3 regions of the Serratia plymuthica genome follow, and region 2 is predicted to be linked to each of the others. Evidence: predicted binding sites of a transcription regulator. Region 2 holds the regulator's gene; each other region holds the start of a gene.
What was found. Region 2 encodes PurR, which represses purine synthesis genes. Its sites were predicted from a motif close to CANGCAAACGTTTGCNTG; they were not measured.
Positions count from the first base shown of each region.

Region 1: cvpA (colicin V production protein) is a predicted target of PurR. The motif match lies at 2,353-2,370, and genes of this name have one in related genera.
Region 3: purE (5-(carboxyamino)imidazole ribonucleotide mutase) is a predicted target of PurR. The motif match lies at 2,657-2,674, and genes of this name have one in related genera.

Region 1 covers NZ_CP068771.1:5,101,859-5,106,067, forward strand. Annotated here, with positions in the region: gene folC (bifunctional tetrahydrofolate synthase/dihydrofolate synthase) at 155-1,420, shown strand; gene dedD (cell division protein DedD) at 1,421-2,194, shown strand; gene cvpA (colicin V production protein) at 2,549-3,049, shown strand; gene purF (amidophosphoribosyltransferase) at 3,071-4,209, shown strand, end outside.
Region 2 covers NZ_CP068771.1:2,022,940-2,027,148, forward strand. Annotated here, with positions in the region: gene punC (purine nucleoside transporter PunC) at 1-65, opposite strand, end outside; gene punR (DNA-binding transcriptional activator PunR) at 188-1,132, shown strand; gene purR (HTH-type transcriptional repressor PurR) at 1,129-2,154, opposite strand; gene JK621_RS09670 (YnhF family membrane protein) at 2,479-2,568, shown strand; gene JK621_RS09675 (C40 family peptidase) at 2,771-3,589, opposite strand; gene JK621_RS09680 (Grx4 family monothiol glutaredoxin) at 4,004-4,209, shown strand, end outside.
Region 3 covers NZ_CP068771.1:929,624-933,832, forward strand. Annotated here, with positions in the region: gene galE (UDP-glucose 4-epimerase GalE) at 1-789, shown strand, start outside; gene purK (5-(carboxyamino)imidazole ribonucleotide synthase) at 976-2,043, opposite strand; gene purE (5-(carboxyamino)imidazole ribonucleotide mutase) at 2,040-2,564, opposite strand; gene JK621_RS04385 (UDP-2,3-diacylglucosamine diphosphatase) at 2,730-3,452, opposite strand; gene ppiB (peptidylprolyl isomerase B) at 3,463-3,957, opposite strand.

The DNA of each region.
Region 1 (4,209 bases), 2.4 Mb from region 2:
TTGTGGCTAAGTGCCGGCTGATATGCCCTATGAATTTCACGTTGCAGTCATCCCGCTGTGGCTTGAAAGGTGACGGGTGTTACGGAGAGCATCGCCTTTACCGCGGTGAGGGGGTGCCCTGATGGATCAATGAACCCAATCAGTGATGGGACTCATGCAAAACCACCAAATTCCCCAAGCCACGTCGCCCTTGAGCTCGTGGCTTTATTATCTCGAACGTCTGCACAGCCAGGCTGTCGAGCTTGGCCTGGAACGCGTACAGCGCGTTGCGGCGCATCTTGATTTGCTCACTCCCGCACCGACGGTGTTCACCGTTGCCGGCACCAACGGCAAGGGCACGACTTGCCGAACGCTGGAAGCCATTCTGATGGCGGCCGGTCTGCGCGTTGGCGTTTACAGCTCGCCGCACCTGGTGCGTTATACCGAGCGGGTACGCATTCAGGGCGATGAGTTGAGCGAGGCGGAGCACAGCCGCTCGTTCGCCGCCATTGAGGCGGGCCGGGGTGAAACCTCACTGACCTATTTCGAATTTGGCACCCTGTCGGCGCTGCAACTGTTCAAACAGGCTAAGCTTGACGTGGTGATCCTGGAAGTTGGCCTTGGCGGCCGCCTGGATGCGACCAACATCGTCGATCCGAGCGTGGCTGTGGTCACCAGCATCGCGCTGGATCATACCGACTGGCTGGGCAACGATCGCGAAAGCATCGGCCGCGAGAAGGCCGGAATTTTCCGCGGCGGCAAGCCGGCGGTGGTAGGCGAGCCGGATATGCCTGACACCATCCGCGAGGTGGCGGAAAAACTGGGCGCGGCACTGTATCGTCGTGGCGAAGCCTGGACTTTCAGCGAACAGGGCGAACGCTGGCAGTGGGAAGGCGGCGGCACGCTGCTGACCGACCTGCCGATGCCCAACGTCCCGCTAGCCAATGCTGCGACCGCGCTGGCGGCGTTGCATTATTCCTCGTTGGAAATCGATGAGCGGGCGATCTTCACCGGCCTGCAGCAGGCGACGCTGCCTGGACGTTTCCAGATTGTGCGACAGGATCCGATGCTGATCCTCGACGTGGCGCATAACCCGCACGCCGCAGGCTATCTGGCCGGGCGTTTGGCGAAGCTGCCGCGCAAGGGCGGCAAGGTGCGCGCCGTGGTGGGCATGCTGTCGGATAAAGACATCGCCGGCACGCTGGCTTGCCTGAGCGAGCAGGTGGATGAATGGTATTGCGCGCCGCTGGAAGGGCCGCGCGGTGCCGGCGTCGAATTGCTGGCGCAACATTTGACGGAACCGCGGCAGTTTGCCGATGTCGAAACTGCCTGGCGTCAGGCTATGCAGGACGCTGATATTCAGGATATTGTGATCGTCTGTGGATCGTTCCACACCGTTGCGCACGTGATGGCGGCGTTAGACGAGATGCGGGGAGTGTGAGTGGCAAGCAAATTTCAAAACCGATTGGTAGGAACCGTCATTCTGGTCGCACTGGGGGTCATTATCCTGCCAGGGCTGCTGGATGGAAAAAAGAAACATTACGAGGATGAGTTCGCGGCCATTCCCCTGGTGCCAAAACCGGGTGATGTGGAGGAGAACGACGCGGTGCCGCCGGTAACCCAGTCTTTGCCGGCGCAACCGCCGGAAGGGGCGGGCGCGTTGGTTGAGCAGCAGGCGGCCAACGAAGCGGCCTCGCAGCAGGCAGCGCGCCAGACGGCTCAACAGCCGGTGCAGGTTGCGCCGCCGGTGGAAACTCGCCCGGCACAGCAACCGAAGCCGAAGCCGGTCGAAACCAAGCCGGTGGAAGTGAAGCCGAAACCGGTGCAGCAGCCAAAACCGGTGCAGCAGCCGAAACCGGTCGCCCAACCTAAGCCTGAGGTTGTCCCGGAAGTTAAACCGGAACCCAAACCTGAGCCGAAGCCAGAACCTAAACCGGAGCCGAAACCGGCTGCGGAAGAGAAAGCGCCGGCAGGGCAGGCTTATGTAGTACAACTGGGTGCACTGAAGAACGCCGCCAAGGTGAATGAGGTCGTGGCGTCGCTCAGGTTATCCGGCTATCGCGCCTTCACCGTGCCGTCAACGCCGGTACAGGGGCAAATCACCCGGATCTACGTTGGCCCGGACGCGTCAAAACAGAAGTTGCAGTCTTCACTGTCTGCGCTGAACTCCATCAGCGGTTTGAGCGGCCAGGTGAAGCCCTACGGCGCACATTGACAGGATTGGGGCACAGCATGCTGTGCCCCTGAATCGATGAGTGCTGGTATAATCACTATTGAAAATGTGCCTTTCACAGGCCAAATGGCCTATGTAGGCGCGGCGATTGAGAATTTTTTTATCGCCGTTTTTTATTTGTTGCGTGCTGGGAAATCCCCTACGCAAACGTTTTCTTTTTCTGTTAGAATTCGCCGCGAATTGGATCACCCGATAAATTTCATGTCGCATCAAGGCGGCAACTGAACGAATCCCCGGAGCTTGGTCAACCAAGTCACTGGGGTGAGTGAAGGCAGCCGACGCAGATGCGGTTTGAAAGATGAAGGGGGCAGGGGCGATTCATTATTGGAATAGTTCATGGTCTGGATTGATTACGTCATTATAGCGGTGATTGGGTTTTCGGCTCTGGTGAGCCTGATCCGAGGGTTTGTTCGCGAAGCATTGTCACTTGTGACATGGGGATGTGCGTTTTTTGTTGCCAGCCATTTCTACTCTTACCTTGCGGTCTACTTCACTCGTTTTGAAGATGAACTGGTGCGAAACGGCATCGCGATTGCCATCTTGTTTATCGCGACCTTGATCGTAGGAGCTATTGTCAACTATGTGATTAGCTCACTGGTAGAGAAAACCGGGTTATCAGGCACCGACCGGGTGCTGGGCGTCTGTTTCGGCGCACTGCGCGGCGTGTTGATCGTTTCGGCGATACTGTTTTTCCTGGATACCTTTACCGGCTTCTCGCAAAGTGACGACTGGAAGCAGTCACAGCTCATTCCCCAGTTCAGTTATATCATCAGGTGGTTCTTTGACTACCTGCAGAGCACGTCGAGTTTCTTACCGACCCATTTACCGGGGCGGTAGCGCTGATGAGGAAAAGACAACATGTGCGGTATTGTCGGTATCGCCGGTTTTATGCCGGTAAACCAGTCGATTTATGATGCGTTGATGGTGCTTCAGCACCGTGGCCAGGATGCCGCAGGCATCGTCACCATAGATGCCCATAACGGGTTCCGTTTGCGTAAGGCAAATGGTCTGGTGAAGGATGTGTTTGAGGCACGCCATATGCAGCGCTTGCAGGGCAACATGGGTATTGGCCATGTGCGCTACCCGACGGCTGGCAGCTCCAGTGCCTCAGAGGCTCAACCATTCTATGTAAACTCGCCGTTCGGCCTTACGTTGGCCCACAACGGCAACCTGACCAACGCCCATGAGCTGCGCCAAAAGCTGTTTGAAAGCGGTCGCCGCCATGTCAACACCACCTCCGACTCCGAAATCCTGCTGAACGTTCTGGCCAGTGAGCTGGACCGCTTCCAGGACTATCCGCTGGAGTCAGACAACATCTTTACCGCCGTTGCCGCCATGCATCAGCAGCTGCGCGGTGCCTATGCCTGCGTGGCGATGATCATCGGCCACGGTCTGCTGGCGTTCCGCGACCCGAACGGCATTCGCCCGCTGGTGATCGGCAAACGTCAGCTTGAAGACGGTCGCTGCGAGTATATGGTGGCTTCCGAGAGCGTGGCGCTGGATACACTGGGCTTTGAGTTCTTGCGCGACGTGGCGCCGGGCGAAGCGGTGTACATCACCGAGAAAGGCCAACTGTTCACCCGCCAGTGCGCAGAGAACCCGAAAACCAACCCGTGCCTGTTCGAATACGTCTACTTTGCCCGTCCAGACTCCTTTATGGACAAGATTTCGGTCTACAGCGCCCGTGTGCGCATGGGGCAGAAGCTGGGCGAGAAGATTGCTCGCGAGTGGGAAGATTTGGACATCGACGTGGTGATCCCGATCCCGGAAACGTCCTGCGATATCGCATTGGAAATCGCGCGTATTCTGGATAAGCCGTATCGCCAGGGCTTTGTGAAGAACCGCTATGTCGGCCGTACCTTCATCATGCCGGGCCAGCAGGCGCGCCGTAAGTCGGTACGCCGCAAGCTGAACGCCAACCGCGCCGAGTTCCGCGACAAGAACGTGCTGCTGGTGGACGACTCCATCGTGCGCGGCACCACGTCCGAGCAGATCGT
Region 2 (4,209 bases):
GTGGCCAGGTAACCCAGCATGCTCAGGCCGGCAAGATAGAACATAAAACCAAAGGAATTTCGCATGGTATTTCTCATTAATATTTTATTGTCGCAGGTTTTTAGCGCCGGCAAGTGTATCCGGCTGGATCTCTGCTTGTGAAACGGTAATATTTGCGAAGTGCTGTTAAAAAAATTGAAGGCAAACCATGTGGTCTGAATATTCTCTTGATGTCGTGGACGCGGTCGCCCGCACCGGCAGCTTCAGCGCGGCGGCGCAGGAACTGCACCGGGTGCCTTCGGCGGTGAGCTATACCGTTCGGCAACTGGAACAATGGTTGGCGGTGCCGTTATTTGAACGGCGTCATCGTGATGTAGAACTGACGCCGGCCGGCCTGTTATTTATTCAGGAGGCGCGCGGTGTCATCAAAAAAATGCTCGACACGCGCAGGCAGTGCCAGCAGGTGGCCAATGGTTGGCGCGGCCAATTAAAAATTGCGGTGGATATCATCGTCAAGCCGCAGCGCAGCCGACAGCTGGTGTTGGATTTTTACCGCCATTTCCCCGATGTTGAGCTGCTGATCCAACCGGAAGTGTTTAACGGCGTCTGGGATGCGTTGGTGGACGGCCGCGCCGATATGGCGATCGGCGCTACGCGAGCGGTGCCTGTCGGCGGCGGTTTTGCCTTTCGTGACATGGGCGATATGCGCTGGTTGTGTGTCGCCAGCCCGCAGCATCCATTGGCGGCGTTGGAGGGCCTGCTGAACGACGATCAGCTCCGGCCTTTTCCTTCCCTGTGTCTGGAGGATACCTCGCGCAATCTGCCCAAACGGGTCACCTGGACGCTGGACAACCAGCGGCGGTTGGTGGTGCCGGATTGGGCATCGGCGGTGGATTGCTTGTGCGCTGGCTTGTGTGTCGGCATGATGCCGGCGCATCAGGTGCTGCCGTTGGTACAACGCGGCGAGTTGGTGGCGCTGCAACTGCAACAGCCGTTTCCCGCCAGCCCATGCTGCCTGACCTGGCAGCAGAATACCCCATCGCCGGCGATGGCCTGGTTACTGGACTACCTGGGGGACAGTGAAACCTTGAACCAGGAATGGCTGAGCGAAGTGGCGCCGGAAACCGCCTTGGTTCCCGGCGCTGGCGACTAGCGGCGGTAATCGATAAAGGGGCCGTCGGCGACCGAGCGGCGTTCAACCAGCTTCGGATGCACTTCAATGACCTGCGACTCTTCACGCTTGCTGATGATGCGATCCAGCAGCATGGTGAACGCCATCTCACCCAAACGCTCTTTGGGCTGGTGGATCGTCGTCAGCGCCGGGGTGAAATAGCGCGCGTTGCGCACGTTATCGTAGCCGATGACTGAAATGTCCTGCGGTACTCGCAGCCCCAGTTCATCGGCGGCGCAGATAGCGCCCATCGCCATGATGTCGCCGCCGCAGAATACCGCCGTCGGGCGTTGTTTCTGCGACAATATCTGATGCATGGCCTTGTAGCCGGATTCCGGTTCGAAGTCGCCCTGAACAATCCACTCGTCGCGCACCTCGATATTGGCTTCTTCCATGGCTTTCAAAAAGCCCTGATGGCGGCCGCCGCCGGTATTGCGCGCCAACTGGCCCGGAATGGCGCCAATATCGCGGTGACCACGCTCGATCAGATAGCGGCCGGCCAGATAACCGCCTTCGAAGGCGTTATCGATGATGGTATCGGTAAAATCACCGCGTGCGGCGCCCCAGTCCATGACCACCATGGGGATATTACGGTAATCTTCCAGCATCCCCAGCAATTGATCCGGGTATTCAGAGCACATCACCAGCAGGCCGTCGACGCGTTTTTGCGCCAGCATCGCCAGATAAGCGCGTTGCTTGTCCAGGTTATTGTGCGAATTACACAGGATCAGCGTATAGCCTTTGCTGTAGCAGCTGTTTTCCACCGCCTCGATCACTTCGGCGAAATAGGGCGCTTCGCTGGAGGTGGCCAGCAGGCCAATAGATTTGGTGTGATTGACCTTCAGGCTGCGCGCCACGGCGCTGGGAGAATAGTGCAGCTCTTTGATCGCGGCCCCAACGGCCGCTTTGGTCTCTTCGGCGACGAAACGAGTCTTATTGATGACGTGCGAAACGGTGGTGGTGGAAACGCCAGCGCGTTTGGCCACATCTTTAATCGTTGCCATGTAAAGAATGACTCCTGAACTCACATGTTGCAGCATGTAAGTGTGATGTTAATCGTTTGCCTGCGTAGATCCTTCTTCCAAATAAACGAAGCTGAGTTTTTAGTGTGTTGAAGTCGTCAGCGCTTGGTCAGGAGGGGCATTTTTGCCGGTACGCAGTTGTGAACTGCGAATTTTGTCCCATATTGAGCCAAAGTGGAAGAGGTAATCAGTATTATAAACCGGGAAATGATAACAAGATTTTATTGTCTAACTGTGGGAAAATGGGTTGACGCATTAATTGTGTGCCTTTTACCCTTGGGAAATCCCGTCTGAAAAGGAGTTGTAATGGATACCGATCTGAAAATGTCACTGTTCACGACTGTGTGCGCGCTGGCCGTTATTATTGCTTTTAGCTTCACTGCGGCGTTGAACTGATCCCCGGTTGTAACACAGGCGCAGCTCGCTGCGCCTGTTCGCGTTTTCCTGCCATTACGTCTTCTTGCAAGCCTCCAGCCACACCAATGCCCGGAAATTTCACCTGCGGGTTCGCAAAACTGTTCTCAGAGCGCGGTGAAAGCACAGAAGGCGTCGCTTGCGAGGAGGGCGGCCGGCGGGAGAGCGCCAGCCGCGGAGGATATTATCGAATGGTTTTCGGCGTTACTACACGGCGTGCGCCGATATAGTGGTTTTGCCAGTAGTCGTTGTCCAACTGGCTGATACGGATTTCCTCGCCGGTACGCGGTGACTGAATGAATTTGCCGTTGCCCAGATAGACGCCGACATGATCGGCCATGCCGCGGTTGTTGATGCGGAAGAACACCAGGTCACCGCTTTCCAGTTCGTTTTTCTTGATCGGCGCCGCATCGCGCAGGTGATACATTTCGTTGGCGGTACGCGGCATCTTGATTTTCACGACGTCTTTATAGGCGTAATAAATCAGGCCGCTGCAGTCGAAACCGGTTCTTGGCGAGGTGCCGCCCCAGCGATAAGGTTTGCCCATTTGATCCATCAGCTTGGCCATGGCGGTTTGCTTGGCGTGCTGATAGCGCTTTTTGTGCGCCGGGCTGAGTTTCAATGGCTTATCGTCACGCACCAGTTTGGCGGTGGCCATACCGGCTTCCCGATGGCGGCCATAGCCTTTTTTGTAGCCCTTTTTCGGTGGGGTTACTTTGATTTTGGCTATTTTCTGGGTTGAGTGTTTCGATTTGGCGCTAACGATCTTTTTAGCGGTTTTTTCTGTTTTGGCTTTGGAAACCTTGGCAGTTTTTGGCGTAGCAGTGACTTTCACTTTTTTGCTGGCCTTTGCCGCTTTCTTTTTCTTGCGGTCATCCGGACGAGCTTCATTAACGTGGCTTTTGCGCTGCTCGGCGGCAACACGCGCCTGTGGCGCAGCGTGCGCCAGATTTAAGAATAGCTGTGTAAACAACAGCACAAAAAGCGTAAGAATTAAACGCATGTCGACGTTACCAACCTTGGCCCCGGAACAGATATCGAAAGAATGACAGTATTCCCCAATTTCGCCATATAAAACAGCGAAGAACTCATAAATGATAATCCATATTGTGAGAAAACGTTAACGACAATTTTTTTGCTGAAAAATCAATCCATTGATGTATAAAAAATCGCCTTTTGCCGCTGCGGGAATTATTAAATGGGGCTGTGCGGCGGAAAAATATATTAGTGAAATGGTCGGATTAAAAATGTTATTCTGAGCGTATGTTTTAACCGGAATGGCCTGGCCGGTGAGACGCGATTGGCAACGGGGAAATGCCCTTGCAAAAGATGGCGTTTTCTTGCGACTGTTCCAGCCGCTACAATAGCCAGTGTGATGCATGTTGTAGCCATGAGATGTGGCTTGAGGAAGCGATAAATGACGACGATTGAAAAAATTCAACAGCAGATCGGTGAGAACCCTATTCTGCTGTACATGAAAGGTTCACCGAAATTGCCAAACTGCGGTTTCTCTGCGCAAGCGGTGCAGGCGCTGTCTGCCTGTGGCGAACGCTTTGCCTACGTTGATATTCTGCAGAACCCGGATATCCGTTCCGAGTTGCCGAAATACGCCAACTGGCCGAC
Region 3 (4,209 bases), 1.1 Mb from region 2:
CATTTCGCCGGTCTGAAAGCGGTGGGAGAATCCACCCGCAAGCCGCTGGAGTACTACCAGAACAACGTAGCGGGCACGCTAGTATTGCTGGAAGCCATGCGCGAAGCCGGAGTTCATCAGTTTATCTTCAGCTCTTCGGCGACGGTGTACGGTGAAGAGACGCCGGTGCCTTACCGCGAAGACATGCCTATTGGCGGCACGACCAGCCCTTACGGCACCTCCAAGTGGATGGTGGAGCAGGTCCTGCAGGATTTCGCCAGAGCGGAACCGGCCTTTTCCATTGTCTCTCTGCGCTACTTCAACCCGGTGGGCGCCCATGAGTCCGGATTGATGGGGGAAGACCCCAGCGGCATCCCGAATAATCTGTTGCCTTATATTGCTCAGGTGGCCGTCGGCAAGCGGGATCATCTGAGCGTGTTCGGCGGGGACTATCCCACCAAAGACGGAACCGGCGTGCGCGATTATATTCACGTGATGGATCTGGCGCAGGGCCACCTGGCGGCGATGGATCACCTAAAACAGATCGCCGGTTTTAAAGCTTATAACCTGGGTTCCGGGGTAGGGCATTCGGTGCTGGAGATGGTGCATGCGTTCGAGAAAGCCGCCGGCGTTGCCGTGCCTTATCGGATTTTACCGCGCCGTGCCGGGGATTTGCCCGCTTTCTGGGCCGATGTCAGCCTGGCTAAACGGGAACTGGGCTGGGAAGTGCAACGCGGGCTCGATGAGATGATGCGCGATACCTGGAACTGGCAGAGCAAAAATCCGCAGGGCTATACCCGTCATACTTGAAGCTGCCTCTTTGTTGGCTGCGCTTGCGAGCCCCAGTCACATAGTTATCTATGCTCCAGGGGCTTACAAGCTTGCCGCCGCGATGCAACGCCAATTATTTAGGGTACGGCGTGATTAGCTTTTCATCGGCAGTAAAAAGGGTTCAACTCATCGAGTTGAACCCTTTGTTTTTGGCGCGGCGTAATGCTAAGCCAGCTTTTGCTGTGCCCAGGCCAGTCCACTTTGGTATTCGGCCGGCAGCAGCGGCGCCAGTGCCTGCAACGCCTGTTGCAGCGCGGCGGCGCTCGGATCGTTCAGGTTGAGGTGGCCGACCTTGCGGCCTTCGCGCACCTCTTTCTCGTACCAGTGCAAATGCACCAACGGCAGCGCCAGCCACTGTTGATTCACGGCGGTGCCGATCAGGTTGACCATCACCGACGGTGTGCTTACCACCGGTTTCGGCAGCGGCAGGGCGAGAATAGCGCGCAGGTGCAGCTCGAACTGGCTGATGGAAGCGCCGTTTTGCGTCCAGTGGCCGCTGTTGTGCACCCGTGGCGCCAGCTCGTTAATCAGCAGGCTGTCGCCAACGATAAAGCATTCCATCGCCATTACACCGACGTAGTTCAACTCGTCGAGGATCGCCGCCAGCATCTGTTCTGCCTGCCGTTGCAGGGCCGGATCAGGTTCGGGCAGCGCCACGCTGGTGCGCAGAATGCCTTCTTCATGCAGATTATGGGTCAGCGGATAGAACACCGACTTGCCGTCGTGCCCGCGCGCGCCCACCAGCGAAACCTCGCCGGAGAAGTTAATCCCCTGCTCGACGATGCACTCGCCGTAGGCATCCGCCGGCAGTTCCGCTTCCTGGCCCGGGCGCAAGCGCCATTGGCCGCGGCCGTCGTAACCGCCGACGCGGCGTTTGACGATCGCCAGTTCACCCAGGGTGGCGAACACCTGCGGCCATTCGGCGGCATCGGCCAGCAATTGCCACGGCGCGGTGGCCAGGCCGAGCTGATCGAGCAGCTGTTTTTGCGTCAGGCGGTCCGCCAGACGGGGGAAAATATCGCGATTGACGAAGCTGTTGTGGGTCGCCAGTTCACGCGTCAGCGCGGTTTCCGGCCAGCGTTCGATTTCGGCGGTGATCACGCTGTTTTGATAGGGCACCGCTTCCGGCTCGGCGTCGAGGCCGACCGGATAAACGGCGATGCCCAGCGGTTCACCGGCCTGGCGCAGCATGCGCCCCAGTTGGCCGTTGCCCAGTACGCAAACCGGCTTCATGCTTCCTCCCGCGGATCCGGGTTGTTCAGCACGTCTTCGGTCTGCGCCTGGCGCCAGTCGGCCAGACGTTGTGCCAGCGCGGTGTCGTGCAGCGCCAGAATTTGCGCCGCCAGCAGCGCGGCGTTGGCCGCACCGGCTTTGCCGATCGCCAGAGTGCCGACCGGAATGCCGCGCGGCATTTGCACGATAGAATACAGGCTGTCTACACCGCTCAGCGCGGCGCTTTGTACCGGAACACCCAGCACCGGAACCAGCGTTTTCGCCGCCAGCATGCCCGGCAGGTGCGCAGCACCGCCCGCACCGGCAATGATCACGTCAAAGCCATTGGCGCCGGCCTGTTCGGCGAAGCTGAACAGCTTGTCTGGCGTGCGATGAGCGGAAACGACTTCGACATGGAACGGGACATCGAGTTGGGTCAGGATTTCGGCCGCGAACTGCATGGTGGCCCAGTCACTTTTCGATCCCATTACAATTGCGATTTTAACCCCAGCGTTGGCGGCTGAAGCGGCGTTGGCTCCCATGGGTGTAAGGCTCCTGTAAGTGTACAAACGACGGCCGGTTGCCTGCGGCGGGAGGCCGAATGAGGGCGCAGATCATACCATGAGCGCACGGCGAGGAAAACGGTTGCGTCGCCGGTTTTCACCGTCGCAAACGCGAATTTTTTACTCGCGTGGCAAGTCAGGGGGTTAGAAAGGAAATTGGATCAGTTCGACGGCGTCGGCGCTGACTTTGATCATCGAACCTTCAGCGTGCCAGGCACCCAGTACCACGCGGTGGGCCTTGCCGTTGCTCAGTTTCAGCTCGTGCATCGCCGGGCGGTGGGTATGGCCGTGGATCATCCAATGCACGTTATGGCTCAGCATCGCCTGCTCCACCGCCTGCGGGTTGACGTCCATAATGGCTTGCGATTTGCCCTGATTGCTCTGCCGGCTGCGAGCGCGCATCTTGGCGGCGATCTTCAGGCGCCAGCGCAGGGGCATGGCCAAAAACAGCTTCTGGATTAACGGGTTGTGCACCTTGCGGCGGAACTGCTGGTAGGCCCGATCGTCGGTACACAGCGTGTCGCCGTGCAGGATCAGGATTTTGCGGCCGTACAGCTCCAGCACTTTCTCTTCCGGCAGCAGATGCATGCCGCTGGCGCGGGCAAAGCGCTTGCCGAGCAGGAAATCGCGGTTACCCTGAATAAAGTAGCAGGGCACGCCGGCTTGTTGCAGCGTCTTCAGCGCAGCGGCAATCTCCGCATGCAGCGGCTCGGGATCGTCATCGCCGATCCAGGCTTCGAACAGATCGCCAAGAATGTACAGGGCTTCGGCGTGGATCGCATCGTGCCGCAAAAAACGCAGAAAACCGGCAGTGATTGCCGGTTCCTGTGCGCATAAGTGCAGATCCGCGATGAACAGCGTGTTCATGCAGCCGCGATTACTCGCTGACGGTAACGCTGGTGACGATGACGTCTTCTACCGGAACGTCCTGGTGCATGCCGCTGCGGCCAGTTTTCACGGCTTTGATCTTGTTGACCACGTCCATGCCTTCAACCACTTCGGCAAATACGCAGTAACCCCAACCTTGCGCGTTCTCGGCGCGGAAGTTCAGGAAGTCGTTGTCAGCCACGTTGATGAAGAACTGAGCGGTAGCGGAGTGCGGATCGTTGGTACGCGCCATCGCCAGGGTGCCCACGGTGTTTTTCAGACCGTTGTTGGCTTCGTTCTTGATGGTCGCTTTGGTGTCTTTCTGGTTCATGCCAGGCTCGAAACCGCCGCCCTGAATCATGAAGCCATTGATAACACGGTGGAAGATAGTGTTGTCGTAGAAACCTGCACGGCAGTAGTTCAGGAAGTTTTCAACGGTAACCGGCGCTTTGTCAGCAAAGGTGTTGATAACGATGTCGCCGTGATTCGTGTGGAAAGTAACCATAGTTTTAGTCCTAACAAGATGAAGTGAGACGTCACGTAGAGCGAGTGAACATTCAGACCGACCTTATAACATATCTCTTTTAGCGAGTCAGCAGCGGCTAGACCGCGCAGGCTCTGTGGTAAATTGGGCTTTGTTATATTATAACAATAACGGTGGGCATTAATTTATACCCTATGGCTTTCAAGTTGCAGCCAGGCGGCAAACGCAGGAGTCCCCAGGATCTTACTTAGGTCAGTGACTGGGGTGAGGGCG